DNA from 4 places in the Pseudomonas sp. NPDC077451 genome. Region 3 is predicted to be linked to each of the others. Evidence: predicted binding sites of a transcription regulator. Region 3 holds the regulator's gene; each other region holds the start of a gene.

Region 1 (7,359 bases), 170 kb from region 3:
CTGCAGCGGTCGCGGCTTGTCGTTGTTGGTGAACAGACCCAACAGCACGAAGCCGACCGCAATCGCGCCCATCATCAGCCCGATCATGCGCTCGTCGAGCATGCCGAAGGTCAGCGAACCCAGCGCGATGCCGATCAACGCACCGGGCATCATCACTTTCAGGTTCGCCTTGTCCCAGTGACCGACATAGGCCTTGAGACCCACCACATCGGCCAGACAGAGAATCGGCAGCATTACCGCGGCGGCCTGTTTCGGCGAGATTGCCAAGGCCAGCAACGGTACGGCGATCCCGCCCAGAGCGCCACCGAAGCCGCCTTTGGACAGGCCGGTCAGAAAGATCGCCGGCAGGGCGAACAGCAGAAAGTCAGAAAGCGTCATGAGTGTGATCGGCCGGGCAGGGTCACGGGTTGGCTTCGTTGTGCATCATCGCATCATCGCATCATCGCATCTTCGCCACGTGCCTGGCCGCGGCAATGTGCGAGAGAGAGGATCGCTTGCAGTGGATCGTGGTCAGCATCTTTAACGCAGACTGACAGGTGATCCATGAGCCCATTTAACGCGATTCCATTTCACGCCTCCGCATGCATGGAGCCGTCCCGCGCGGCAGCTGGCGTTCTGCTGGTACTGGCGACAAGCCTGGCGTGCCAGGCGCAAGCTCAGGAGCCTCACCCATTGATTGGCTTGATAAACGAATTCCGTGAGGCGGAAGAAAGTTGCGGGGACGGCAAGGGCCAAACTGTCGGGCCTCTGGCGCCGAACGAGGCACTGAATGTGCAGCCGGCCGCCAGCGGCGCTCAGCTGCAGAAAGCGCTGCAAGCTGCGGATTATCGACCGGCCAAGCTGCAGGCCATGTCCGTTGCCGGCCCGGGGGACGCGAAAACAGCCATGCAAGCGTTGAAGCAGCGTTATTGCGCGCCGCTACGTAGTCACGAGTTCGCTGAGATCGGCGTGTCACGCAAGGGCAACACCTGGCAGGTGCTACTGGCCCAACCGCTGCTGTCGCCTGATCTAGGCGACTGGCAGCAGGTGGGCAAGAACATTCTGCAACGGGTCAACGAAGCGCGGTCCAAGCCGCGAACCTGCGGCAGCCGTTCGTTCAAGGCGGCTCCCGCACTGACCTGGAATGCCAAGCTGGGCGATGCTGCGCTCGCCCACAGCCGTGACATGGCAGCGCAGAATTACTTCAGCCATCGGGCTCCGGATGGCAGTCAGGTCAGCGACCGCGCCAGCCGTGCCGGCTATAGCTGGCAGCGGATCGGCGAAAACATTGCGGCTGGGCAAGGCTCGGAGAAGCAGGTCATGGCCGGTTGGCTGGCCAGCCCTGGGCACTGCAGCAACATCATGAACCCGGATTTCACCGAGATGGGCGCGGCCTATGCGATCGAAAAGTCCAGCGCCGCCGGCAGCTACTGGACACAGGTGTTCGGCACGCCTCGCTAGGCTGCTGGTGAGGGAGCGGGTTCAGTTCTGGCTCTCCAGCCAGTTGTGCGCTTCGGTGTTCTGGTTTTCGTCGAAGGCCTTGATCGACAGGCCGGGGAACAGTGCGCCCTCAATCTCGCTGGCCTTGCGTAGCCACTCCTTGCTGGACACCACTGCGCAGCGATCGAAACGGCGGATGAAGCGAAACAGCTGGGGAATTCGTGCCAGTTCGACACCCATCGCGCCCAGCGTCGGAACATCGAAGTCGCCGATGCGATAGAGCATCTGGCCGTGACTGATGCCTTCTGATTTTCTCAGCAGTTCGTCCAAGGCAAAGCGCATCTCGCTGCTGTCGAGTTTGCCGGAGAAATCCACGTCGATGCGTTTATCACCAATGCGGGTTACATGAAACATGACGAATCCTCAATGAAATGGGTGGCAGCCAAGTAGCCCTGCCATTACCTGACCATAGTCGTTATGTGGCGTTCGGTTGAGCTAAAAAACCACTTTTACCAGCCTCTTTAGTGATCTGGATCAAGGCGCCGACCGGCCGGTCATGAGCGATTAAAATCGGCTAAAACCCTTGTGTGGCGGGCTTTTGCGAAAGTTTGTCTATGGCTATCAAGTTGCTTCGGCTGCAGCCGAGAAGTGTGTAATCGCGATCCTTTCTGTCGACTGTGTCGCATCCTCTCCTGCAGTTGGATATCTCCCATGACCAGCACCTTGGCGAACGTCATTCAATCTCTCTTGCGCGGGCTGGGTCTGCGTACCATCAATCAGCAATTCTTCTTTTCCTACAGCCTGATCTTTCTTTGCGCGGCGCTAACGGCCGGTGTGCTATTCATGTCCAGTAAGGACGCCAGCCAGATCGACATGGCCGGTGCCCAGCGCATGCTCAGCCAGAAGATGATGAAAGAGGCGTTGCTGGCCGCACAGGGCATCGGTGGCCCGGCTGAGGTGGATAAAACCATCCAGCGCTTCGAGCAGTCTCATCGTCTCCTGCTCAATGGCGATGGTAGCCAGGGCATCGCCCCGGTGGAGTTGGCCAGCGCCAAGCCTCATCTGCAGCGCGTCGACCAGATATGGCAGCGCTATCGTCCAGCCGTACAGTTGTTGGCGGCTGGCCAGCAGGCTGATCTCAAAACGATCGCGGCGGATGCCAATGAGATTCTCGCCGCCTCCAACGAGGTGGTGTCTCTGATTTCGACTGAAGTGAACCGCAATACGACCCAGCAGCTCTGGGTTGCGATGGGTTCGACTCTGACCATTTTGTTATTGGTTGTCCTCGGTCGGGTGGCTGGCATGAACTGGTTGATGCGGCATGTCGATCAGCTCCGTGAGCGGCTGGAGAAGGTTAGCCAGGGCGACTTCTCTTCGCCTATGCAGGTACGCCATGCGGACGACGAAATCGGCATGATCACCCTCGCTTACAACCGTCTGCTGGGAGAGGTTGGCGAGATGATCCGTGGCGTGCGCCAGGCCGCCGATGATGCCGATGGTCAGTGCGTGCGCATGGCAAGTCTGGCGGGCGACAGTGCGCGCAACGTTGAAAGTCAGCAGGCCGAGATCGATCAGGTGGCCACTGCAATGAACGAGATGCTCGCCACTTCGCAGGAAGTCGCGCGTAGCACTGTCGAAGCGGCCAGCGCCGCCGACGTCGCCGAGCAGGAAACCAGCGCTGGTAACGCAGTGATGAACCAATCGGTTACGGCTATTCGCGCCCTGACCGGGCATGTCGATGGCTTGGCCGGCGTGATGCAGCAGCTGGTGCAGGACAGCCACGAAATCGGCAAGGTCCTCAACGTCATCAGTGGCATCGCCGAGCAGACCAACCTGTTGGCGCTTAACGCTGCCATCGAGGCTGCGCGCGCGGGCGAGCAGGGTCGCGGCTTTGCCGTGGTGGCAGATGAGGTCCGCAGCCTGGCCAGCCGTACGCAGGATTCAGCCAAGGAAGTCAGTGTGCTGGTCGAGCGGCTTCAGAGCCAGGCTACACGTGCCGGCGAAGCCATGGACGCTTCACGGCAGAGCAGCACGACAACGCTTACACAGATCGAAGCGGCGCAACATGCCTTGGGACAGATTGTCGGCGCGGTGCAGACCATTCGCGGCATGACCAACCAGATTGCGACGGCGGCGGAGGAGCAGTCGCATGTTGCCGAGGACATGAATCAGTCGCTGACCCGTATCGCCCAGGTGGCCGATCAGGCAGCCAGCGCCACGCACGACACGGCGGCGTCAGGCAACACCATCATGCAGAGCATGAACGGGCTCAAGGCGTTGACGGGGCGTTTCCGTCTGCAGGCGTGATCGTCAAGGTGGGGGAGGTGCTGCTTGGAGGAGGGCGCTTCTTTACATCGACAGCAAAGAGCGGCGCCCCCGCATTTGAGGTGCGGGGGCCGAGGGATCAGTCCTGGCGGCTGGTCACTTCCAGCAGGTGATAACCGAACTGGGTTTTCACTGGGCCCTGGACTTCATTGAGCGGGGCGCTGAAAACCACGGTGTCGAATTCCTTGACCATCTGACCGGGGCCGAACGAGCCCAGGTCGCCGCCCTGACGGCTGGACGGGCAGGTGGAATTGTCCTTGGCAACCTGAGCGAAATCGGCACCGCCTTCGATGGCAGCCTTCAGCTCGTTGCACTTTTCTTCGGTAGGAACAAGGATGTGGCGGGCGGTGGCTCGTGCCATGTGGGTCTACTCCAGTGGGAAAGGTGCGAGCCTACCGGATTTGCTCAGCGATTCAAGCATCGGCTCAGTTCGGCTCGGGCGAGGGCTGCTCCGGTGAGTTCTGCAGGATCGCCAGGCTGCGTTCGTATTGCTCGGCACTGAGTGGCATGTAGCCGGTGAAGTGAATCCAGCCGGGCAACCCCTGCAGATAGTGTTCGACGAATGCGCGGGTGATCGGTTTGCGCTGCAGGCTCTCTTCGTTCAGGTATACAAACAGCGGGCGCGTCAGTGGCTGATAGCGTCCTTCGCTGACCGTGGCGAGCGTCGGGTAAACCGGTCCGTTGCCGTTGTCCACGGCGAGCAACTTCAGTTCGTCCCAATGCCGATGGTACGCACCGATGCCAAAGAAACCGAGCGCATCGGGCTCGGCCGCAATCCCGGCGGCCAGTTGTTCCTCGTTTTCGCTGGCGGTGTAGTCCTGACGGCTGCGGTGCGTCGCGCCGACGATCTCGCGGGTAAAGACATCGTAGGTGCCCGAATCCTGGCCCCGTCCGAACAGTTTCACGGGACGGTCCGGCCATTCGGGGCGGATCTGGTTCCAGCGCATGACCCGACCTTCTGCATCCGGTGCCCATAGGGCCTTGAGTTCATCTACCGTAATGTCTTTCGCCCAGTGGTTGCTGGGATGTGCCACTACCGCAATGGAGTCCATGGCCAGGGGGATCTTGCGGTAGCGGACGTCATTCTTGGCGCACTCTGCCTGTTCTTCGGCGTTCATTTCGCGCGACGCATCATTGATATCCGTTTCGCCGGTGCAGAATCGACGAAAACCCGCGGTGGTCCCGGAAAACTCAACGTTGATCGGATGACCGGGGCGGGCACGCTGAAACCGTTTTATCGCTTCACGGGTTAGCGGGTAAACCGTGCTCGATCCGTCGATGAGCAGCCCTTCGGATGCCGCTGCCTCCGTTGCTCCCTCGGCTGATGCGAGCGTGGTGTGCAGGGCAAGCAATAGGCTGATCAGCATTAAAGCGCTGGATTTGGCGATGTGCATGGAGAGTTCCTTCTACTGGCTCAGGATTTCGGTTTTAGCCAGTCAGCCTTGAGCGTGGTCCAGAACAGCTGGAGGCTGTTGAAGCGCGTGTCCACGGCATTGATGTAGTCATCAAGATGGTCGATTTCACGGTGTTGCGCTTGCTGTTCCTGTCCGTCGATGCGTTCTAGCTGGGCCTCGAGTTCGTTCAGCGATTCACGGAGTTCGCGGATGCGGTTCTCGGTCTGGATGCGGCGTTCGCTTTGCATGATTGGCTCCAGGCAGGGTCAGAGTTGGCTGCCGCCAATAAGCAGCAACGGAAGGCCGAAGAACACGCCGCCGATATAGGCCCCGACATACAGCTTGTTGCGCTGAGCCAGGTCCGCGAGGAAGTTGGCAATCGCCGGAGGCACGCCGCGCAGGAACGGCAGTACGTAGATGATGGAGATCCCCAGAAGGTTGAACATTAGATGCACCAGCGCGATCTGCATCGCCAGTTCTGCCGTGGGGCCGGCGATTGCCGTGGCGGCCAGCAGGGCGGTGACGCAGGTTCCAATGTTTGTACCCAGGGTGAATGGATAGACCTGCCTGAGCGTGAACACGCCCGTGCCGGCCAGCGGCACAATCAGTGCTGTTGTGGTGGATGACGATTGCACCAGTATGGTGATGACCGTTCCAGAGGCAATGCCGGACACCGGTCCGCGTCCGACGCTTGCATGCATGATGTCTTTGGCGCGACCCACCATCACCTTGCGCAGCACCTTGCCAATCGCCTGGACCACGAAGAGGATCAGCCCGATCCCGATGATGATCAGCCCGACGCCGGCCCACACCTTGCTCGGCAGCCAGGACACGCTGGCTTCGAGCAGCTCGCTGGCAGGGGTCAGTATGGTCTTCATGAAGTTCATGCTCTTCATGTCGACGCCGGCACTGTCATGCACCAGCAGGCCCGCAAGCGCCTGTGACATGCGCTCCAGTGGATGAAAGAGCAACTCCAGCGGCAGCAGGATGGTCACCGCTGTGATGTTGAAGGCGTCATGCACTGTGGCCGCAGCGAAGGCTCGGTGAAACTCTTCTCCACTGCGGATATGGCCGAGGCTGACAATGGTGCTGGTCAGCGATGTGCCGATGTTTGCGCCCATGATCAACGGAATCGCGATAGGGATCGGCAGGCCACCGGCGACCATGCCCACGATGATCGAGGTCACCGTGCTGGAACTCTGGATCAGCGCCGTGGCAGCCAGGCCGATCATCAGCCCGACAAAGGGGTTGGTGGCGAAAGCGAACAGTTCTTTTGCGTTGTCGCCCACTGCGGCTTTGAAGCCGTCGCCAATCGCGCCGACCGCAGCCAGCAGTAGATAGATCAGCGTGACCACCAGCAGCCAGGACAGCCATTGGCGCGTAATCGGAGTGGAGGATTTTGCCGCCAGGGCACCGGCGTTCATCGTCATCAGGCAACTCCCGTGAGCGTGTCAGTGGCTCGACGGTGTGCCTCGGCTGTGACTACTTGATGACCGCAACGGCAGAGGGAGACTAACGGTCAGTGCGCGCAGCGATAGCAATGCTATCTGAGCCCGCGCAGCGTCATTTCGTGCGGATTGCAGGCCGTAGGCGGTGCGTTGCTGAATGGAAAGGGGGGCAGGAGCCTGCCGCTAACAGGCTCCGTTCGCTAGCGCTCGTGAGTCACACTCAGGCAGCGTTGCTGCTGCGTGTGGCTTCGGCTGTGGGGCGCTCGACCAGATACCGTTCCAGGCGCGACTTGTCAGCGTCATCGAACGCCAGACCGAGCTTGGTCCGGCGCCAGAGGATATCGTCGAGCTGCGTCGCCCATTCTTCACGACGAAGGTAGTCGACTTCCAGGGCATACAGGCGCTGGCCGAGGTCTTCACCCAGTGCATCGATCGAGCGGGCATCGCCGAGCATGCGCCAAACGCGATTGCCGTATAGGGTCGCCCAGCGTTTGGCCAGCGGTTGATCGATGCCTTTCACCTCGGCCATCAACTCAGCAGCAAGCGCCTCGGCGGTGGTCATGCCTTCCCCACCAGGCAACGTATCCTTGGCGGTCCAACTTGGGCCCATTTTCGGGAAAAATGGCTTGAGCTGAGCCATCGCCGATTCGGCGAGTTTGCGGTAGGTGGTCAGCTTGCCGCCGAACACTGAGAGCAAGGGCGCCTGCTTCTCTTCGGCAGCCAGAGACAAGGTGTAATCGCGCGTCACCGCCGATGGGTTATCTGACTCGTCG
Region 2 (7,359 bases), on a different contig from region 3:
CGCGAGCGCCCGGGTAGTGGTTGGCTGCATGCAGGCGCAGCGCCAAGGGCAAATCACCATTGCGCTCGCACTGCCTGGCGATGCTCAGCAGCAGCTTGCCGCGGCGATTTTCCAGCCATTCGTTGGCATACGCTGTCGATGGAATGTCCTGCAGGACGGCTTCAGCGGCGTCACCCGCCTCGAAGCGTTCACGGCAGCGATGCAGATGCAGGTAGGCATCGACATCGGCGCGTTCATGGAAGGCTCGTGAAGCGGGGGAGAAGGCGACTCGCTCGTAACGAAAAATACCCAGGTCGGCGAGAACGAACTCGGACCAATCTTGATGGATGTTGCCGAAGAACATCAGCCGCAAACGGTCGCACAGATCGCCAATGGTCAGCGCAAATGCTGCATCGTCAAAACCTTCACACCAACTGGCGAAAGGCTTTGGCTGGGAGTGCTCGGCCAGCATGGCCTGGAGCAAATCGGCCTTGCGCTGGCCGTTGGTTGCAACATTGCCGCATACACGAAGCAATTCGTCTTTTTTCAACAAACCGAATAGCTGAGCCACATCCAGCATTGGATTAGTCTCGACCCAGCCGTGCTCGATGAGTGCAACGGATGCCTGCATCGTGCAGCCAATCTCTGTGTAGCGCAGCTTGCTGGCACGAAACAGCGTGCCCTTGCGCATCACCATGCGCACCAGCAAGGCCTGCGACGCTTGTGGAACCTGGTGGAAACGGTCGAGAAACGCGCGTTCGTGATCGTGCAGCAGATCACCGTGGCGCTCACCAACCCAGGCGAGCACTTGGCGAAAGTTGTCGAGGTAATAGAAGGGGTTTTCCAGCGCCTGGCGCATCGAACGTCCGGTTCGGTCGAGCATGGGCACAGCGGCCCACAAAGCTGTGTATTTATACAGTTGCCGCGGGTTTTGGCAATGCCTGAACGATCAGCGGTGACGGACCGTAGGCTCGGGAGTGCGCCTTGAAGTAGCGGCGCTCAACCCAACCGTTGGCCGGCTGGGTGAGCGCAATGAGGATCAAACGGTGCGGGAAAAACGGCCGCGCTGTTCACCGCCCAGGTAGGCATCGAAGGCCATGGCGACGTTGCGCAACATCAATTGACCCTGGGGCAGCAACACAAGGGCGTCGTCGTTGATTTCCACCAGCCCATCGGCGATATGCTCATCCAGCTTGGCCAGTGAATCGGCGAAGTACGCCTTGAAGTCGATGCCGTAGCGCTGTTCGATTTCGGCGTAATCGATGCGTCCATGGCACATCAACGAAACGATCACGTCACGGCGCAAGCGGTCGTCTTCACTGAGCTGGTAGCCACGGTGCACCGGTAACATGCCTTCGTTCAGCCGTGCGTAATACTGCGAAAGCTCCTTCACGTTCTGGCTGTAACTGTTGCCGACCTTGCCGATGGACGAAATGCCGAGGCCGATCAGGTCGCAATCGGCGTGGGTCGAGTAGCCCTGGAAGTTACGTTGCAGCGTGCCGTTGGCGCGAGCGAGGGTCAGTTCGTCGTCTGGCAGGGAGAAGTGGTCCATGCCTATATAGACGTAGCCCGCATCGGTCAGTCTTTGAATGGTCAGTTCCAACAGCTCCAGCTTTCGCTCGGGCGGCGGCATATCCTCCGGGCGAATCAGCTTCTGCGCCCGGACCAGATCTGGCAGATGCGCATAGCTATAGGCCGCGATGCGATCCGGGCGGATGTCGATGATCTTGTCCAATGTAACGCCGAAGCTTTCCACGGTCTGCAGAGGCAGACCGTAGATCAAATCAACACTGATCGACTTGAAATGGGCATCCCGTGCGGCCTGAACCAATTCTCGGGTCTGTTCCTCGGTCTGGATGCGGTTGACTGCGATCTGCACCTGTTCGTCGAAGTCCTGCACGCCGAAGCTCAAGCGGTTGAAGCCCAGCTCGCGCAGTTGATGAATCTGAGCGGGGGTAACGGTGCGCGGGTCGACCTCCAGCGAAAATTCGTGATTGTCGCTGTCGTCCATGTTGAAGGCGTCGTGCAGTGTCGCCATCAGATCAGCCAGCTGTTCGCTGGTGAGGTAGGTCGGTGTACCGCCGCCGAGATGCAGCTGAGTCAGCTTGCGCGAGCGGTCGAACAGCGAGGCCTGCATCTTGATCTCGCGCTTGAGGTAGTCGAGGTATTCGACGGCACGATCGGTCTTGTGGGTAATGATTTTGTTACAGGCGCAGTAGTAGCAAAGGCTTTTGCAAAACGGGATATGGATGTACACCGACAGCGGCTTGGGCTCCGCCGCCACGTTGGTCGCCTGCGCGGCACTGCGGTAGTCGTCCATGGCAAAGGCCTGATGGAACTGGGGAGCAGTGGGGTAGGACGTGTAGCGAGGACCGGGGCGGTCATATTTTTCGACCAGGGCGCGGTTAAAGCTCGGCGTTTGGTCCATGTAGGGTTTCACCTTGATTGCATGATTATGAGTGGCTGGGTCGGGCAGTGCCGTCCGCAGCCTGCGACATCTTGGCGCGAATTATCGCGTTTCCCCAGCCTGCCTGGGCCTGTCCCAGATCAAGAACCGGCCAGGCTGAAGCGCGGGCGCCAAGCGGTCAATACATGAATATTAGGCCAAGCAGCCGAGCTGCGTGTGCTCGGCTGCCTGTCACCCTTGATTACAACCGGAACTGGCTAACCAGACGATTCAGCTCGGCCGCGAGCTGAACCAGCTCCTCACTGATCTGCGAGGTTTGAGATGCATCAGCCAAGGTCGTGTCAGCAATGGTGCTAATGGTGGTGATGTTGCGGTTGATCTCTTCGGCAACCGCGCTCTGCTCTTCGGCCGCTGTGGCGATTTGGGTGTTCATGCCGTTGATGGTGTTCACTTCACCCGCGATCACGGTGAGGCTCTGTGCGGTCTTGGCTACACAGTCCGAACCCGAGTGAGCCCGAACCTGCGCCCCTTCCATGGCCTGTACGGCGTTACGCACACCGTTTTGCAGTTGCTCGATGGTGCGCTGGATTTCTTCGGTGGACTTCTGTGTGCGCGAGGCGAGGGTGCGCACCTCATCAGCGACCACAGCGAAACCACGGCCCTGTTCCCCAGCGCGGGCGGCCTCGATGGCAGCATTCAGTGCGAGAAGATTGGTCTGCTCGGCGATGCCGTTGATGACGTTCAATACCATGCCAATGCTGACACTGTCCGTTTCGACCTGCTTGATCACCTGCGCCGCTTTCTCGATGTCCTGAATCAGCACCTCGATACCATCCAGCGCCTCGGTTGCCAGCGCGACGCCAACTCGCGATTCCTCATCGGCACCGCTCGATGCAGACGCGGTCTCGTTAGCATGCCGCGCCACCTCCTGAACGGTTGCACTCATTTCATTCATGGCCGAGGCAACCATATCGGTTTCGCTGCGCTGTTCCATGACTGCAGTCTGGGTCTTCTCGGCGACGCTCGAGACTCGATTCGACACCTCTCCCAACTGGTGGGTTACAGCGGCCACCGCCTCCAGGCTGTTACGGAATTTGAAAATCATGCGGTTAAATGCAGTGCCCATGGCGCCGACTTCATCCTGGGCGTGAACAGCGACAGTACGGCTGAGGTCTTCGTCGGCAGTCATCGCCTCCATGGTGTGCCGCATCTCATTGATACGGCTGATAATCACCCGGCGGATGATGTAGCCCATGACGATCAGACCCGCCAGTAGCAGCAGCGCCTGGATCACGGCTGAAGTCAGAATGTTGCGATGCACCTCGCCGTCCAGTGCGGACAGGTCATAGCTGATGCGGACTGCCCCCATCACTGTGTTTTGCGGGACCTGATGGCAGGTCAGGCAATTGGTGCCGCGGTAATCCTGTTGCGCATGGATCGGATTGATCACTGTCAGCACACGCCCATTCGCACCATCACTCACTTCGACGGTGGCGTCGCCGGCAAGCGCACGTCTGTCTAGCTCGTCCTTGGGTGCCTGATGCTCGAACCCAGGCCCGAACAGCTTGGTTACAGGCTCGCCGCGGACGATACGTGCATCGATTACGCCCGGCCGGGCAAGGATCTTGTCACGCAGCACCTCACGCTGGCCCATGGTGCCGGTCAGCATCATGGTGTTGATACTGTCGAAATAGGAGTCAGCCGTATCCTTGGTCTGTTGTTCCACGACATGGAGTATCAGCTGTTTCTCTGAACCTGCCGAATAGAAGAGGGAGGCTGCCAGGACCAGGGCGAACACCACCAACAGGGCCAGGTTGATTTTTGTTTGAACGGACATTTGCCGAGCTGGGGAGGTGCTGTTCATCCTGTTCCTTAGTTACTACTACACAAAAACGAAACCTTCGCTGGGGACGCGACGGACCACTGCGGGCCATCTGGCTCAGGGCTTAGCCGCTTTATCTGCCTTAAACCTATCGGCCGGAAACCCCTTCGCTTTACGAGGTTTTTCAATGCCGGCTGAGTGAAGGCACCGTGCCACTAACGAGACCGGCGACATCCTAGTCGCTGTTCAACGACGCAGAGCCATGGCTCGCGATGAAAGGAAATCAATCTCCAATTCTGTTGATGTGAATCAATAAAACTCGAACAGCCATCGCGCGAACTGCGACGCTTATCTCTCGGCGCGGGTCTCCATCGGATCATTCGGCAGCGGAAGGCCATTCGCGAGCTGCTCCGTTCTCGAGGCGTTTAACGACTGCGGCGGCAATCTTTTTCGTTAAGCTGCTTGGCAATTTCTGCTAGTCAGGCCACGCTATGGTGAAGCCATGTCAACAGCCATCCGTCAGGTGAATGGCATGGCCGAATTTGCCCAGCCGCAGTCGAACCCCGAACCGTTTCGGCGGTCGTAGCCTCTAGTCAGTCGCCATTGGCGGGACATGCAGGGTATGGCTGCTGACCGATCCAGGCGCAGTGCATCAATCGGACTCATCTTTTCAAGGACTCACATGATCAAGAAATGCCTTTTTCCTGCGGCCGGATATGGCACGCGCTTCCTTCCTGCAACCAAGGCTATGCCCAAGGAGATGTTGCCGGTAGTGAACAAGCCCCTGATTCAATATGGGGTTGAGGAGGCACTGGCTGCTGGGCTGAGCCAGATTGCGATTGTTACCGGGCGCGGTAAGCGCTCCCTGGAAGACCACTTCGACATCAGCTACGAGCTCGAACATCAGATCCGCAACACCGACAAGGAAAAGTACCTGGTCGGTATCCGCAAACTGATCGATGAGTGCAGCTTCTCGTATACCCGTCAGGTCGAAATGAAAGGCCTGGGCCATGCGATTCTCAGCGGTCGTCCATTGATTGGTGACGAACCCTTTGCTGTCGTTCTGGCGGACGACCTGTGCATCAACCTAAACGGTGATCCAGTCCTGGCGCAGATGGTCAAGCTGTACAACCAGTTCCGCTGCTCGATCGTCGCAATCCAGGAAGTACCACCGGAAGAGACCAGCAAATATGGCGTGATTGCCGGCGAGATGATCCGTGACGACATTTTCCGTGTCAGCCACATGGTTGAGAAACCCAAGCCCGAAGATGCACCGTCCAATCTCGCCATCATCGGCCGTTACATCCTCACGCCGGATATCTTTGACTTGATCGAGCAGACCGAGCCAGGCAAAGGCGGCGAAATCCAGATCACCGACGCGCTGATGCGCCAGGCCCAGGACGGTTGTGTACTGGCGTACAAGTTCAAGGGCCAGCGTTTCGACTGCGGTAGCGCCGAGGGCTATATCGCAGCGACCAACTTCTGCTACGAGAACTTCTACCTGACCGGTAAAGCGTTCTAAGCACCAGCGCTGTGCATAAAGCCACCTTCGGGTGGCTTTTGCGTTTCAGGGAGCCGGCATTTCTTCGGCGCCTGGGCCGAGCGGCTGACCGTAGCTGAACTCGACATAGTGACCGGCCGGATCACGAACGCCACAGTAGTATCCAACCGGGTAGGGCTCGTCCCTGGGTTCCCAGATCAGGCAGCCAACCTGACGAGCTCTGTCTGCAATCGCATCGACCTCCGCGCGGCTCGCCAGGGCAAAGCCGAAATGGCTGTAGTCGTTGTCGGCCAGTGCACGATCCTGCCCACCCGGCATGATGACGAAAATAAACTCGCGTTCCTTTCCTGGCTCGGCCATCCAGACGATGCGAGATCCTTTTCCAGCGCGCTCGTGAAACACGTGCATCCCGCAGAATTGCTCGTAGAAGGCGATGCAGGCGTCCAGATCGGGCACGTGCAGCGCGAGATGTGTGAGGGTAGGGCGCATGCGATGCTCCTCCAATGAATCCGGCCAACGGCCTGGGTTATGCTGTGCGATCTACAAGGGAGACAACAGTTCATGGCTTACGACTTCGATCTATTCGTCATCGGCGCGGGTTCCGGTGGCGTCCGTGCCGCCCGTTTTGCTGCTGGCTATGGCGCCCGCGTGGCGGTAGCCGAAAGCCGTTACCTGGGCGGCACCTGCGTAAACGTCGGCTGTGTGCCGAAGAAATTACTGGTCTATGGCGCCCACTATGCCGAAGACATCCACGAAGCCGAAGGCTACGGCTGGACCATCGACGGCGCCAGGTTCGATTGGGCTTCGCTCATAGCCAACAAGGACCGCGAGATCCAGCGCCTCAACGGCATATACAAGAACCTGCTAACTGACAGCGGCGTCACGCTACTACAGGCCCATGCACGCCTGGTCGACGCCCATACCGTAGAGGTCGACGGCAAGCACTGCAGCGCCGAGCACATTCTGATTGCCACTGGCGGCTGGCCGTTCGTGCCAGAGATTCCCGGTCGCGAGCATGCCATCACCTCCAACGAAGCCTTCTACCTGGACGCGTTGCCACGTCGCGTTCTGGTGGTGGGCGGCGGCTATATCGCTGTCGAGTTCGCCTCGATCTTCCACGGCTGCGGAGCCGATACCAAGTTGCTCTATCGAGGCGAATTGTTTCTACGCGGTTTCGATGGCGCCCTGCGCGACCACCTCAAGGATGAGCTGATCAAAAAAGGCCTTGATCTCCAGTTCAACGCCGACATCGCCCGCATCGACAAACAGGCAGACGGAACGCTGCTCGCCACGCTTGAAGACGGTCGTACGCTGGAAGCCGATTGCATTTTCTACGCCACCGGTCGCCGACCGATGCTCGACGGCCTGGGCTTGGAGAACGTCGATGTGACGCTGGACAAGCGCGGCTTCGTTGCAATCGACGAGCAGTTCCGCACATCTACGCCCTCGATTCTGGCAATCGGGGACGTGATCGGCAGGATCCAGCTGACGCCCGTCGCGCTCGCCGAGGGTATGGCCGTGGCCCGACAGCTGTTCAAACCCGAGGAGTATCGGCCGGTCGATTACAACAACATCGCCACGGCTGTGTTCAGCCTGCCAAACATGGCGACGGTCGGTTTGACCGAAGAACAAGCGCGCGAACAAGGCCAC
Region 3 (7,359 bases):
CGCGAACTGATCGAAGTGCAGCTCGGTTCGATTGCCTGGGGACAGGAGCAGAGCCGCCGTCCCCAACAGGCTGGCCTCTGGCGCCGCCTGCAGCGCATCGGTCTGCCTGCCGAACTGTCGCGCGCCTTGTTGGAAAAGGTTTCGACCGTATCGGAGCCACGCCAGGCCTGGCGGATGTTGTTGGCGTATCTGGCGCAATCGATCAAGGTCAGCAAGGTCGAGCCGCTGGAAGAGGGCGGCGTCATTGCCCTGGTCGGCCCGGCCGGTGCCGGCAAGACCACTACGCTGGCCAAGCTCGCGGCGCGTTACGTGCTCAAGCACGGCCCGCAGAGCATCGCTTTGGCGAGCATGGATAACTACCGCATCGGTGCTCAGGAACAGCTGAAAACCCTGGGAAGGATTCTCGACGTTCCGGTCATTCAGCTGGACCCCAGCCAGCCCTTGAGCAAAACCTTGGCGCCGCTAGCCCGTAAGCGCCTGATCCTTGTCGACACCGCCGGCCTGCCAGCGGGTGACTCGATGATGAAGGTGCAACTCGAGGCCCTGGCGGACCGCGGCATCAAAGCGAAGAATTACCTGGTCCTGCCTGCAACCAGCCAGAGTCAGGTGCTCAAGGCCACCTGGCACAACTACCGTCGTTGCGGGCTGGCTGGCTGCATTCTGACTAAACTGGATGAAGCCGGGAGCTTGGGTGACGTACTTGGTCTTATCATCAGTCAGCACCTGCCCATCGCTTACCTCGCTGATGGGCCGCGCATTCCTGATGACCTGCATCTGCCACGCAGTCACCAGTTGGTCAGCCGCGCGGTGAGCCTGCAATCGGAAGAGGCTCCTAGCGAGGAAACCATGGCTGACATGTTCTCCGATCTGTACAACGGTTCTAGGAAGGTCGGATGAACGCAATGCTCCGAGAGACACACAAAGAAGACGCGTTCCCGCTGAACGCATCGATGGCCCAAGGGCTCCAGCAAGAGATAGGCGTGTGAAAATGGGTATGCATCCCGTACAGGTTATTGCAGTGACCGGCGGCAAGGGTGGCGTCGGCAAGACCAACGTGTCGGTCAATCTGGCCTTGGCGCTGGCCGATCTCGGGCGTCGAGTGGTATTGCTCGACGCTGACCTTGGTCTGGCTAACGTCGACGTGTTGCTCGGCCTGACGACAAAACGCACCCTGGCCGATGTCATTTCCGGTGAATGCGACCTGCGCGATGTGCTGATTCAGGGGCCGGGCGGCATACGTGTTGTTCCGGCCGCTTCCGGCACTCAGAGCATGGTGCAGCTGTCGACGCTTCAACATTCTGGCCTCATCCAGGCTTTCAGCGACATCGGCGATGATATCGATGTGCTGATCATCGACACCGCCGCTGGCATTGGTGACGGTGTGGTGAGCTTTGTTCGCGCCGCGCAGGAAGTGTTGCTGGTGGTCACCGACGAGCCCACGTCAATCACCGATGCCTATGCGCTGATCAAACTGCTCAATCGTGACTACGGCATCAGCCGCTTCCGGGTCTTGGCCAACATGGCCCATGCGCCGCAGGAAGGGCGCAACCTGTTTGCCAAGCTGACCAAGGTGACTGAGCGCTTCCTCGACGTGGCGCTGCAGTACGTCGGCGCCATCCCGTATGACGAAGCGGTGCGCAAGGCTGTGCAGAAGCAGCGCGCCGTTTATGAGGCCTACCCGCGCGCAAAGTGCTCGCTGGCGTTCAGGGCTATCGCGCAGAAGGTGGACACTTGGCCGTTGCCGGCAACGCCACGCGGTCATCTGGAGTTCTTTGTGGAGCGCCTGGTCAGGCCCGCCGCAGAGCCTAACGAACAATAGCGGCTGGATTCGGTATGTATTACAGCAAAGCTCAGGCTAAAGACTCGCAATATCAACTCATCGATCAGTACGCACCGCTGGTCAAGCGCATTGCCTATCACCTCCTGGCGCGTTTGCCAGCGAGCGTGCAGGTCGACGACCTGATGCAGGCCGGCATGATCGGCTTGCTGGAGGCGTCAAAAAAATATGACGCCGGAAAAGGGGCGAGTTTCGAGACCTACGCCGGTATTCGCATCCGCGGCGCCATGCTCGACGAGGTGCGCAAAGGTGACTGGGCGCCGCGTTCGGTACACCGAAACTCGCGCATGGTCAGTGAGGCAATTCGGGCAATTGAGGCTAGAACAGGACGCGACGCTAAAGATCAGGACGTTGCGGCCGAACTTAAATTGAGTCTCGATGAGTACTACGGCATTCTGGGCGACACCCTGGGCAGCCGCCTGTTCAGCTTCGATGATCTGCTTCAGGAAGGCGAGCACGGGGAGTTCGAGGAGGATGCAGCCAGCACCCATCCGGAACCGTCCCGCGATCTTGAAGACGAGCGTTTCCAACAGGCGTTGGCCGAGGCCATCAGTAACCTGCCCGAACGTGAAAAGTTGGTGCTTTCGCTGTATTACGACGAAGAGTTGAACTTGAAGGAAATCGGTCAGGTACTGGGCGTCAGTGAATCACGGGTGAGCCAGTTGCACAGTCAGTGCGCGGCCCGTCTGCGGGCTCGTCTTGGCGAGTGGCGCGCGCGTTAACGACCGGTTTGCGACAAAAGCATTAGAGACCGCTTACGAGCTTCATTCATGAGGCTCGCAAACAGACCGTGAGCAGGTCTCGATTCGGGATTTACGGAGGTGTACTTGGACAAGAACATGAAAATCCTCATCGTCGACGACTTTTCGACCATGAGACGGATCATCAAGAACCTCTTGCGCGATCTGGGTTTTACCAACACTGCCGAGGCAGATGACGGCACCACTGCGCTGCCGATGCTCAAGAGCGGAAGTTTCGATTTCCTCGTCACCGACTGGAATATGCCCGGCATGAGCGGCATCGATTTGCTGCGCGCGGTGCGTGCCGATGAGCGCTTGAAGCATCTGCCGGTATTGATGGTGACCGCCGAGGCGAAGCGCGACCAGATCATCGAGGCCGCGCAAGCGGGCGTAAACGGTTACGTGGTCAAGCCATTCACGGCTCAAGTGCTCAAAGAGAAGATCGAAAAGATCTTCGAGCGCGTCAACGGCTGAAGCAGTAACGCCGCGAGGGCACTATGACGCAAGCAGACCAAACCCTGGCAGAGTTCGAAGCAACTCTGAAGGCTCACGCACCCCAATTGATTGAAAGTCTGCAACAGGGTCGTTTCGACGAAGCGACGCAGATGTTCAATGAGCTCAATCAGGCGCGCAATCACGGGATCTACCTGGAAGTTGGCAAGCTCACCCGGGAGCTGCACAACGCCATCGTAAAGCTCGAGATGGATACCTGTGCCACCGGGGGGGATCCGTCACCGATCACCGATGCGACTGATCGGCTGTCGTACGTGGTGGAGATGACCGAGAAAGCGGCCAACCGCACCATGGACCTGGTTGAAGAATCGGCGCCCTTGGTCAATTACGTGAGTTACGAGGCGCAGAGCCTCACTGCTGATTGGCAGCGTTTCATGCGGCGCGATATGAACGCTGAACAGTTCCGTGAGCTGGTCAAGCGCATCGACCAGTTTCTCCAGCGCAGCATGAACGATGGCAGTCAGCTGTCGCAGAACCTTAGCGAAATCATGCTGGCTCAGGATTTCCAAGACCTTACCGGTCAGGTGATCAAAAGAGTGACCCGGCTCATTACCGAACTCGAAAGTAACCTGCTTAATCTGGTGCTGATGGCCGGCCAGGTTGACCGCGTGGCGGGCATCCAGCACGACCGCGACGCGATGCGCGCCGAGCAGGAAATGAAAAAACAAGAAAAACTGCCTTCCAATGGTGAAGGTCCGCAGATGCATGCCGATATACGTGAAGACGTCGTATCCGGGCAGGACGACGTTGATGATCTGCTTTCGAGCCTGGGCTTTTAGGGGAAGTTAAATATGAGCTTCGACGCCGATGAAGAAATCCTCCAGGATTTCCTGGTAGAGGCCGGCGAGATTCTCGAACTATTGTCAGAGCAGCTGGTGGAGCTGGAAAGCAGCCCCGATGACACAGCCTTGCTCAATGCGATTTTTCGCGGTTTCCATACGGTAAAAGGCGGTGCCGGGTTTCTCCAGCTGCATGAGTTGGTGGAGTGCTGCCACATCGCTGAAAACGTCTTCGACATCCTGCGCAAGGGTGAGCGTCGCGTCGACTCGGAATTGATGGATGTCGTGCTGCAGGCCTTGGACTCCGTCAATGAAATGTTTAGCCAGGTGCGCGAGCGGACCGAAGTAACCCCGGCGACGCCCGAGCTGCTGGCAGCGCTGGCCCGTTTGGCCGAGCCGGCCGGAGCGCAGGAGCCCATAGTCGAAGCGTCTGTCGAGACTGAGCCTGAGTCTGAGCCCGCTACGACCGCCGACAGCGAGTTCGAGCAGTTTCTTGGCGCGCTGGACGAATCTGCCGAGGCACCTTCTTCAAGCGCCCCAGATGAAATTACCGACGAGGAGTTCGAATCGCTGCTCGATCAGCTCCATGGAAAGGGTCATTTCGCGACGGAGCAGCAACCGACTCCGGTCGCTCCTGCTGCTGCGGTGGCGGGACAGTCTGCCAGCGACGAGATTACCGACGACGAATTCGAGGCATTGCTCGATCAACTGCATGGCAAAGGCCAGTTCGCCGAACCGGCTGCCGCTGCACCTGCTGCCCCTGCCGGGTCCGTTGACAAGCCTGCCGCGGCGGGTGGCAATGACATCAGCGACGACGAATTCGAAGCGCTGCTGGACCAGCTGCATGGTAAGGGCAAGTTTGAACCTGATGCTGCCGCGCCAGTCGCGGCTGCAGCTGTGCCTGCCACCAAGCCCGCACCGGCTGCCGCGCCTGCCGAGAAAAAGGCTGCACCAGCGAAACCGGCAGCAAATGCCGTAGCGAGCAAGGCTGCTGCCCCGGCGAAAGCAGAGCTAGCATCCAAGTCTGCTGCAGCTCTGGAGAAGCCCGCGAGCGAGGCTGAGACGACTGTTCGAGTCGATACCGCGCGGCTCGATGAAATCATGAACATGGTGGGTGAACTGGTACTGGTGCGTAACCGCTTGGTGCGCCTGGGGTCCAACAGCGCCGACGAGGCCATGGCCAAGGCCGTGTCCAACCTCGATGTGGTGACCGCTGACCTGCAGAGCGCGGTGATGAAAACACGCATGCAACCGATCAAGAAGGTGTTCGGTCGCTTCCCGCGTCTTGTTCGCGATCTGGCTCGCAGCCTCAAGAAAGAAATCAATCTGGAACTGGTCGGCGAAGAAACCGACCTGGACAAGAATCTCGTCGAAGCCTTGGCTGATCCGCTGGTGCACTTGGTGCGCAACGCGGTGGATCACGGCATCGAGACACCGGAAGAGCGCGAAGCTGCAGGCAAGCCGCGTACCGGCAAGGTCGTACTCTCCGCAGAACAGGAAGGCGACCACATCCTGTTGCTGATCACCGATGATGGCAAAGGCATGGATGCAGACGTTCTGCGCGCCAAGGCGGTGGAGAAGGGCTTGCTCGATAAGGACGCAGCCGATCGCCTGAGCGATCTGGAATCCTACAATCTGATCTTTGCGCCGGGCTTCTCGACCAAGACGGAGATCTCCGACGTTTCCGGCCGCGGCGTTGGCATGGACGTGGTCAAGACCAAGATTTCGCAGCTCAACGGCACGGTCAACGTCTTCTCCAACAAAGGCCAGGGCTCGCGCGTTGTAATCAAAGTGCCCCTGACGCTGGCGATCATGCCAACCCTGATGGTGATGCTGGGTAACCAGGCATTCGCTTTCCCGCTGGTAAGTGTTAACGAGATCTTCCACCTCGACCTGTCCCGTACCAACGTGGTTGATGGTCAGGAAGTGGTGATCGTTCGCGACAAGGCGCTGCCATTGTTCTATCTCAAGCGCTGGCTGGTGCGCGGTGCCGAGCTCGAAGAGCAGCGCGAAGGGCACGTGGTGATCCTCAACGTCGGCAACCAGAGTATCGGCTTCGTCGTCGATCAGCTGGTGGGGCAGGAAGAGGTGGTGATCAAGCCGTTGGGCAAGATGCTGCAGGGCACTCCGGGAATGTCCGGTGCGACTATCACTGGCGATGGTCGTATCGCCTTGATCCTGGATGTCCCGAGCATGCTTAAGCGTTACGCACGCCGGATCTGATCAGTAGGCAGCGGTTTTTCACGGACCGCTGCCGCTAGGAGTTGTTTTATGGCAGTCAAGGTCCTGGTGGTGGACGATTCCGGCTTTTTCCGCCGCCGTGTATCGGAGATCCTTTCTTCAGATTCGAATATCCAGGTGATCGGAACCGCGACCAACGGCCGCGAGGCAATCGACCAGGCGCTGGCGTTGAAACCGGACGTCATCACCATGGACTACGAGATGCCGATGATGGACGGCATTACCGCGGTCCGGCAAATCATGCAGCGCTGTCCAACACCCGTGCTGATGTTCTCATCGCTAACCCACGAAGGCGCACGGGTCACACTCGACGCGCTGGATGCGGGAGCCGTCGACTTTCTGCCGAAGAACTTCGAGGACATCTCGCGAAATCCGGACAAGGTCAAGCAACTGCTCTGCGAAAAGGTCCACTCCATTTCGCGCAGCAATCGCCGCTTCAGCAGTACCAGTGTCGCTCCGGCTGCTACGGTGGCGGGCCCCCGGTCAGCTAGCGTCGTGTCGGGCACGGCTCCTGTTGCCCGGCATACGACGCCCGCCCATACGGCGCCGGCTTCGGCGCCTCGTCGGAAATCGTACCGGCTGGTCGCCATTGGCACTTCAACTGGCGGGCCGGTGGCGCTTCAGCGCGTGCTAACGCAGCTGCCCGGCAATTTTCCGGCGCCTATCGTGCTGATTCAGCACATGCCGGCCGCGTTTACCAAAGCCTTCGCCGAACGTCTGGACAAGCTCTGCAAGATCCGCGTCAAAGAGGCCGAAGACGGCGATCTATTACGTCCAGGCTTGGCACTGCTGGCGCCGGGCGGCAAACAGATGATGGTCGACGGGCGCGGCACAGTGCGCATTCTGCCGGGCGACGAACGCCTCAACTACAGGCCCTGCGTCGATGTCACCTTCGGCTCCGCCGCCAAGGCGTACGGAGACAAGGTACTGGCGGTCGTGCTGACCGGCATGGGAGCTGATGGCCGTGAAGGCGCGCGGATGCTCAAGCAGAGCGGCAGTCAGGTCTGGGCGCAGGATGAGGCCAGTTGTGTGATTTATGGGATGCCGATGGCAGTGGTGAAGGCCAACCTCAGCGATGCCGTCTACGGGCTCGATGACATCGGTCGCCATTTGAGCGAGGCGTGCATCTGATGGATGTACTCAGCCTGATCGGGCTGGTCCTTGCGTTTGTTGCCATTGTCGGGGGTAACTTCCTCGAAGGCGGGCATGTGTCGGCGCTGCTCAATGGCCCGGCCGCACTGATCGTGCT
Region 4 (7,359 bases), on a different contig from region 3:
GACTCCCGAGAGTTTCGATACCACCGCACTGCTGCGGGCAGTCGATGCCGTGGACGAGCTGCGCGGCGATTGAGTGACAACGCAGACGGCGGGCCTCCGCAACTGCGCACCGACCTGTTGAAGCTGCATCAACTGGCGATGAGGTGATCCAGGTGCGGATTCGAGAGCACGTCATCGCCACCAATGACATGCGTCTGTTCGGTCTGCACCTACTGGGGCAGGCGTCGCTGCGCATGGAGCAAGCGCTGTGGCCAGAAGAATATGAGCGGATGACCCGCGAGGTCGAAGAAGCTCTCCGTGAGGCCGACGACCCCAACGCCAAGTCGTACACCCACGAGAAGTCATGCAGGCGATGCAGGAACGAATCGACCAAGCACGAGACAAGCCATGTTGATCGGCCCTGCCCCAACTCCCTCGAACTCGGATGAGTCGGACCTAGCAACGTGGTGACACCGATCATCTAGGGCCGGAGCAGAGCCTGTGTCAGCCCGCGAGGCGGTGCGTCACTTCGCTGAGCTGGGCCGACAGCGTATGCAGGTTCTGGCTGGCTGCCTCGGTACGCTCGACATTGTCCTGGTTGGTGGTGGCGATGGCGGTAATTTCGGTCAGATTGCGCGAGATATCTTCCGCCACGGACGTCTGCTCTTCGGCAGCGGTAGCGATCTGACGGTTCATGTCGCGGATCGCTTCGACTTCTTGGGTGATGCGCTGAAGCATGCTGCCCGCTTCCGTAACCTGTTCGACACCTTCGTTGCTGCGGGTTTGTCCATTTTCAATCGCACGCACCGCATCCACCGCGCCGGTCTGCACCGTGTCGATAATCTGATGAATTTCAGCGGTGGAGTCGGCGGTGCGCCTGGCCAGCGTGCGCACCTCGTCGGCAACGACGGCAAACCCGCGTCCGGCATCGCCCGCGCGGGCGGCTTCGATGGCTGCGTTTAGCGCCAGCAGATTGGTCTGGTCGGCGATGCCGCGAATAACTTCCAGCACCTTGCCAATGCGACCGCTATCGGTCTCCAGACGGCGTATTACCTCGGCGGTGTTGCTGATCTCGCCGCGCATGTGGGTAATGGTCTGGATAGTCGAACGCATCATGGTCTCACCCTGCTGCGCCGAATGATCGGCCGCATCCGCTGCACGCGCGGCTTCGGCGGCGTGACGGGCGACTTCCTGCGCCGTAGCGGACATTTCATGCATGGCGGTAGCGACCTGATCGGTGCGCGAGAACTGCTCGCGAGTGCCTTGGCCCATCAGTGCGGCGATGGCGCTCAATTCACCACTGGCGCTGTCCAGGTCCGAGGTGTTGCGTTGCAGGAGGGTGAACGTATCGGCAAGGAAGTCACGCAGGATATTCGCGGCAACTGCCAGACGTCCCAATTCGTCAGCACGGGACGCATCGACGCGCTGTGCAAAGTCGCCCTGGCTGAGCTTGGCGATGTGGTCGATCAGGTGACGGATGGGGGCGATCAGATTGCGGTTTACCAACCATAGGCTGAGCAAGGCGATGAAAACGCCAGCGGCTAGCATTACCAACGAGCCGACGACTATTTTACGATCTGCGGCTTCGCTGATGGTTTCCGAACGATGCAGCGCCGAATCGCGCTGCTGGATGACCAAACCACTGAGCTGTTCGCTGGTGGCACGGTCGATGCCTTGAACCGCCTCGTCGCCGGCGAATGGATCGTTTCCGCCGGCGATGTAGGCCGCACGGCCCGCGCGGTAGGCGGCGCCGAGGCGCCGGTGCTCCTCGTGCAGGTCGCGGAGCTGCTTTGACAGGGCAGGGTTGTGCTCGCTTCGCTCAACGAGTCTGCCCAGGATGTCCTGGACCTTTCGTTCCTGGTTCTCGAAGCTTTGCCAGTACTTGCTCAAGGCTTCAGGTGATTTGCCACGCAGCAAGACGTTCTTCCACTCCTGCACCTGCACTTTGAATTCCACGTTGGCTTCGTCGATCAGGCGCGACGTTTCGATCGGACCCTTGAGTAGTTGTTGATACTTGGAAATGTCATCCGACAAGAAGGAAAAACTGGCGAAGGCGATCAGCAATATCACCAACAGGCTGCCGCCGATCAGTGTGAGCAGCTGAGCGCGCAGGGATTTTTTCAAGAGCATCTGGGCGGTCTCGTATCGAAAGGGGGGCGCTTGAGTCATACGCAAGATTGAGCGAGCGGTCAGCCAAATGACCGTTCGTTCGCCCCCTTATGTCGGCGTACCGCTGCGATACTTGAACGCTTTCAGACCAGACGCAGATGGTTGTCCCAGAGCCCTGCCGGCAATTGCAGCGCGGTGCTGACGAAGCCCCCGCTGGCGGGGTCGACCGTTAGGACAAGATGTCCGATCCGCGCTCATCGAAGCCTCCGCGCCTGGCCGGGGCACTTCTACCCGTGTGTTCGCGCAGTTGCGACAGCCAACCCGCAGGGAGTTTTTGCGGTTCATCCGCGTGGCTTGAGGAGACCAAGTTTCCGTCGCGGTCAAATAAGCTCATGCGCTTGAAAACCGGGTCCTCGGCGAGCATTCGCGCGGCTCGTCTCTGGTTTGGCCTTAAGCTACCGGCGCCCCTATCTGCCTGGTCTGCACTCTTTACTATACCGAACGACGAATGTCAGATCGAGCGCTCGGCGATCGGGAATATTTTTCGCCAAGCAAGGGCTACGCATGTCGCGAGATTCCAGCGCCTACGACTGGTGTTTAGAGTCGGCCAATACTCCTGTCCGGCCGGTCAGCCATGCGTCCTTGAGTCGTCGTGAATCCTGGCGGGATCGGACCTGGGCCCACAACCGTTCCCACCGAACATTTTCCCCGCCGGCGAGCGGCTTTCTCGCGCAACAAATTGTTCGGAGCTCAAGGTCCTTCTCTACGTTTCGGCTGCATTGGCAGTGCGTTCGGCCCTCACCCGCCGATCGGCTCACAACAAGGACGCGATGGGCGCGACCATGAATCCGAAAGGAGAACACCATGGCCATCATCGGCATCTTTACCACCTCTAAAGACGGGGCTAGTTGCAGTTAATGTGAGTAGGGAACGATGGAATGCAAGCCGGCGCGGCTGAATGCAAGCTCGCTCGCAAATAATCTGAGCCAGACGGCTCCGTCAGTCGCAGTTAATCTGAGCCGGAAATTGCGCTGATTGCGAGCACGGCCGTTTTCGATTGCAAGCCGGTACAGATAATGGGCGGCAATCCTTTAGCCACTTCGTCACGCCCTTACGTCCACGATCAGTTTCGATGTCATCGAAAAATTGCTTTCCCCAGTAATCAAACTGGTTGAATGTCGGAATTTCAGATTGAGGAAGCAATCGAACTTTACTTTCGGGATTTTTGGAAAGCTGCTTCTCGGAATAGTATTTCTCAAGCATTTTGTCGTAAGCGCTGATAATGGTCGCTTTCTTGTTCTTAGCGTAAAGCGCGTAAGACACCCGGATACACCGCTTGTCAATATCGCTTAGTAATTTGGCAGGTGAGACTAGCAACCCTTGATATTTAGGTTTTCGTCCCGGCCGTTTATCAGCAGAGTAGTTACGATTCCCAACACCAACAGCAGAATAATTTTTAAGAAGCGCATTTCTTACTTGGCCGTAAAACCAGTATCGATACAACAAACGATATAGCGTCTTACGCTGCACGCCCACTTCAGCGGCGCGATCACCTACCAACCGGCCCATCTCACCATGAACGAATATTTGCCCTGGATAGGCCGGATCCAAAAATGGCGCAATCAAAGCCCATTTTTGATCCCTATCGCGCCTCGCGCTCTCATCGAGATCTTCTTCCAAAACCAATAGAAATTTTGGTACTGCCATCACTACAGGCTTTGTATCGCCCGATACCAAAGAACTCCTGAATTCCTCCAGGCCAATCGAATAGGGCTTCTTGGGAGGTTCCGTCAGATCCATGACAACCAGCGCGTCGCTCTTCTCGTCGAGGTGAATTGCTCTCGCCATAGTAGATAGCACGGAGAGTTCTGTGACAGGCTCAAAGACATCATTAACTGAAATTTTCATGATGACTTCTCGTTCAGTGTGAACATTTCAGTGGGATAAACAACACTGAAATCTGGAAGTGGTGATTTGAGATATAAAGGCGCGCTCGCTAAGTCGAGCCTTATGACTTTGCGCCAGATCAAATTAAGGAAAATGTCACGAGCATCGCTATAAGGTATAGACAGCCGGTGACCAATTTTTCTCAAACTCTCTGAAGTTGACCATGGGCAAACCTTTATCGACTCGAGAATCTCGATAAAATCCGCATGCAGCGACACATCCATCAGGGCGCGAGGCAATTTGGCGTATTTGCGAAGAAATACGAGATTCAGGATCAAATTAGGCGTAAACAGCTCCTCTGTTACGATGCTCCAATCTACGCCTTGGCTCATCCAGAACCGTCGCTCGACCTCTAGCTTCTCCAAGGTGCGAGCACAGCCGTTGCCTTCAAGGTCTTGCTGATATTTGATCGTCCTGGCAACGGACTTGAGGTCCCCGTTTGGCTGCTTAACGGTGAGCAGAAAGTCAGTGGTCATTACGAGCGGAACAGAATTGTTTTTGTACCTTGGATACCGAACACCGAAAGCTCTGGCAATTGCCTGGGTGCTGTCCAATGGCAGAAGGGGATACTGCTCGCGAATGTCTACTACGTCCTCTGAAAACTCACAGAGTAAAAAGTACGCCCGTTCAAGATCGGATAAGAGGTGATGAATTCGATCAATCTTAACTCCTTGGATTTTCCAGGAACGCCCCATCGAAGGGACATCCTGAACACGTAACCAAGGCACGTACTCAGCTCCGGCGCCTGCTCCAAAACCATTGGCGATGTGCCGTTCAATATCCTGATTTGAAGCAAACCTACGACCTCGCACCCTTCCTCCTCAGTCCGTCCGGACCGCTCCCTTCATTCGGCGAGAAAATAGTTCTAGGAAAACACGGGCTACCAAGCACTCGTGTCGAAGGGCTCTCCAGACTACTCCTGAAAAAAACCGAGGCGGCAGCGCCTGACAAACGGCTTAGCCAAAAACACGAAACCTCTTTATCTACAGGGGGTTACGTGTTGTGTCAAACTATAATAGGTTGTGTCAAACTTTAATCTTTTGTGTCAATCTTTATTCCGTGCAGCCATCTGTTCGTTGGGCGAAGCCGGCTGGGGTTACGCCGTTTCGGTTTTCCTACAATCCAAAGGGCAATTCGTAAACCCCAAAATGTTGGTAATCTGCCGCGACTGCACCGGCTGGATGGCCCGCACGCCATGTCTTGAGCTGGTCGTGATAATCGACCCATGCTTCATCACTATCCCCGGTAGGTTGTTCAGGCGGGTTAATGTGATAGTCGATGAGTTTGTCCCGCCAACCCTCAGCCTCCGCGCAGTCTTCAAAAACACGCAGCGGTATAGGCTGCTTATGGGCATAGACCCTGGCTGTCGCCATTACCAAAAAAACGGTAGCCATTGTTTTCCTACTTTGGTTGAAGACGGGCTTTGATGAACTCAACCAAGGTGCAGGAGCCGTCGAAACCTGCTGCTTTGCACGCCTCCGGCACTTGGCCCAACGTGTCTTTCCTCTACCACCACGCCATTACGAAGGACCCTGGAAAAAAAAGCTCGACACCTAGCAGCACAGCAAGTGCTGACGCCAAACCTATCGTCACTTCGCGTGCCATGTAAGTTTTCCCTTAACTGGTGGCTTTTTGGCGGACTGCCGGTAACGCTCTTGAAGCGATTCAATTGTAGGAACAACACTATCAGCCCCTTTGGCTCCCATCGCTTTTGCAGATCAGGGGGCGATCAGCTACTAGCAGGTAGCCAGCGGACAGGCTGACCGTCCGGCCCGAACAGTTTGCAAGTAGCAACCTCGCGGTGCTCGCCTTTGGTAACTTGGCCAATAAACCCGCGAGGGAGGCGATTCTTTTCACCTAAATCGCTCAGTCGAAGCGCCCATGCGTCCTTCCAGCCCAATCCCAACTGTCTTTCAGCAAGATGGATGGTGAGGTTGTCGAAGAACTCGGTTTCACCCTTCGCAATTTGTTTATTCATGGGGCTTTCCGTAGCTTGGTCGCAACCTTGGTCAACTCGGCTTCGTTCATCGTCTCAAAATTCCAATATCAAATGGCGGTTATGCCGCTACCACTGGTACTTCGTCCGGATCTAGAACAACAAAGCCGTGGTTGCTGGCCTTTTCATTCACGGCTATGTACTCGAATATCTCGTCGTCGACCAATGTCTGATCCTCCGTATCCATGTAACGGACGAACCTTTCACCTAGATCAGCGCGAGCCGCGAAGAAAGCCCTCACTCTGGCCTTAATGATTTCCTCTTCCGTTCCCGTGGTGCCAGTCTTGTTAAATCGATCTTGCTCCTGGCTCGATGCGAGATAGAAGCGCTCAACGAACGTCATGTTCGCAGCAAGATCCAGAACAGACTCTCGGAATGTTTTATCCTTTGAATGCACAACGCGAAGGTATTTGCGCGCGGCTTCTTCTTCATTTCCTGCGAGCACCGCCCGCGGGTGAAAGTCCGCAACCGACTCGTCGGCAGAGCATATAAGGTAGCGTTTCATTGGCCTCTCCTAATGAGTTTTCAGGTTCCTATCGTCTCTGCGAAAGCCCAAAAAAGATGGCGGGCCCGCTAATGACTACTACCGCTATTACGGCTGATGCCGTTCGAGATAGGCCATCGTTCCGAAAAATAGAGTCACAACTGACGGTATTAGCCAAGTCAACGCCAAGCCCGCGACAGTAAGCATCTCCTCGGCACGACTCGATAGCCGCGTGAAATCGCCTAGCCCGACGATAAATACATACGCTACGCCGAACGCGAAAGCGCCCAGATATTTCGCCTTCGGGCGCAGCGGCTTGACTACCCGCAGGAGCGTTACGCATATCGCCAAGCAAGCGGTGTAGTAGAAAACTCCGGCAGCTGAGATGCCCAGCAATACCAAGCCATCAGAGAAAAACTGCCACGCCAACGCCGTTGCAAGTGCGGCTCCCGCAACAAATGCAAGGATATAGATCGTGGTCATTATCTGGCGGGTTGCCGCAGCAACGCCGAGTGCTGGATGCTTCATATCACCTCCAAATATTTGCCTATCGCCCTGGGAAAGCTGCTATCCCTGCTTGTTGGTGTCTGCTGACAGAACGTTGTGTTGAATAGACGCTTTGATATCGACGCAAGCATTATCGTTAATGACCCATACGGGCAGCTCCATCAATGCCTGCAGGCCGCTGGCAGACTCTTTGGCCCACACGAGAACATCATCCACGGTCTTCAGGTGCCCGCCTTCAATGGCCATTTGTAAATCGCACGCCTCGTACATGCGCCCTGCCATTTCGCGTTTGTCGTCCGGCTCCGGCTTTCGCACTTTCATCGTCACGTTCCTTAAG

What was found. The regulator FliA, encoded in region 3, starts transcription of late flagellar genes. The targets are predictions, from matches to a motif close to CTAAAGTTTNNNNNNNNNNNGCCGNTAA.
Region 1: ACIGHL_RS01055 (methyl-accepting chemotaxis protein) is a predicted target of FliA. The motif match lies at 2,040-2,067, and genes of this name have one in related genera.
Region 2: ACIGHL_RS07490 (methyl-accepting chemotaxis protein) is a predicted target of FliA. The motif match lies at 4,357-4,384, and genes of this name have one in related genera.
Region 4: ACIGHL_RS15250 (methyl-accepting chemotaxis protein) is a predicted target of FliA. The motif match lies at 2,199-2,226, and genes of this name have one in related genera.

Annotation. Positions count from the first base shown of each region.
Region 1 covers NZ_JBITVX010000001.1:221,410-228,768, forward strand. Annotated here, with positions in the region: partial or broken gene ACIGHL_RS01040 (sulfite exporter TauE/SafE family protein) at 1-378, opposite strand, end outside; gene ACIGHL_RS01045 (CAP domain-containing protein) at 544-1,440, shown strand; gene ACIGHL_RS01050 (SpoIIAA family protein) at 1,462-1,833, opposite strand; gene ACIGHL_RS01055 (methyl-accepting chemotaxis protein) at 2,131-3,726, shown strand; gene ACIGHL_RS01060 (peptidylprolyl isomerase) at 3,824-4,105, opposite strand; gene ACIGHL_RS01065 (PstS family phosphate ABC transporter substrate-binding protein) at 4,170-5,138, opposite strand; gene ACIGHL_RS01070 (hypothetical protein) at 5,159-5,386, opposite strand; gene ACIGHL_RS01075 (Na/Pi symporter) at 5,405-6,568, opposite strand; gene glpD (glycerol-3-phosphate dehydrogenase) at 6,807-7,359, opposite strand, start outside.
Region 2 covers NZ_JBITVX010000003.1:212,130-219,488, reverse strand. Annotated here, with positions in the region: gene ACIGHL_RS07500 (VRR-NUC domain-containing protein) at 1-838, opposite strand, end outside; gene hemN (oxygen-independent coproporphyrinogen III oxidase) at 1,019-2,407, opposite strand; gene ACIGHL_RS07490 (methyl-accepting chemotaxis protein) at 2,628-4,250, opposite strand; gene galU (UTP--glucose-1-phosphate uridylyltransferase GalU) at 4,891-5,730, shown strand; gene ACIGHL_RS07480 (VOC family protein) at 5,776-6,198, opposite strand; gene gorA (glutathione-disulfide reductase) at 6,271-7,359, shown strand, end outside.
Region 3 covers NZ_JBITVX010000001.1:389,026-396,384, forward strand. Annotated here, with positions in the region: gene flhF (flagellar biosynthesis GTPase FlhF) at 1-897, shown strand, start outside; gene fleN (flagellar synthesis regulator FleN) at 989-1,819, shown strand; gene fliA (RNA polymerase sigma factor FliA) at 1,834-2,559, shown strand; gene ACIGHL_RS01760 (chemotaxis response regulator CheY) at 2,677-3,051, shown strand; gene ACIGHL_RS01765 (protein phosphatase CheZ) at 3,075-3,869, shown strand; gene ACIGHL_RS01770 (chemotaxis protein CheA) at 3,882-6,092, shown strand; gene ACIGHL_RS01775 (protein-glutamate methylesterase/protein-glutamine glutaminase) at 6,141-7,241, shown strand; gene ACIGHL_RS01780 (flagellar motor protein) at 7,241-7,359, shown strand, end outside.
Region 4 covers NZ_JBITVX010000009.1:61,724-69,082, reverse strand. Annotated here, with positions in the region: gene ACIGHL_RS15255 (hypothetical protein) at 153-428, shown strand; gene ACIGHL_RS15250 (methyl-accepting chemotaxis protein) at 484-2,109, opposite strand; partial or broken gene ACIGHL_RS15245 (transposase) at 3,124-3,996, opposite strand; gene ACIGHL_RS15240 (TnsA endonuclease N-terminal domain-containing protein) at 3,993-4,847, opposite strand; gene ACIGHL_RS15235 (hypothetical protein) at 5,151-5,429, opposite strand; gene ACIGHL_RS15230 (hypothetical protein) at 5,765-6,013, opposite strand; gene ACIGHL_RS15225 (hypothetical protein) at 6,093-6,536, opposite strand; gene ACIGHL_RS15220 (hypothetical protein) at 6,624-7,043, opposite strand; gene ACIGHL_RS15215 (hypothetical protein) at 7,083-7,343, opposite strand.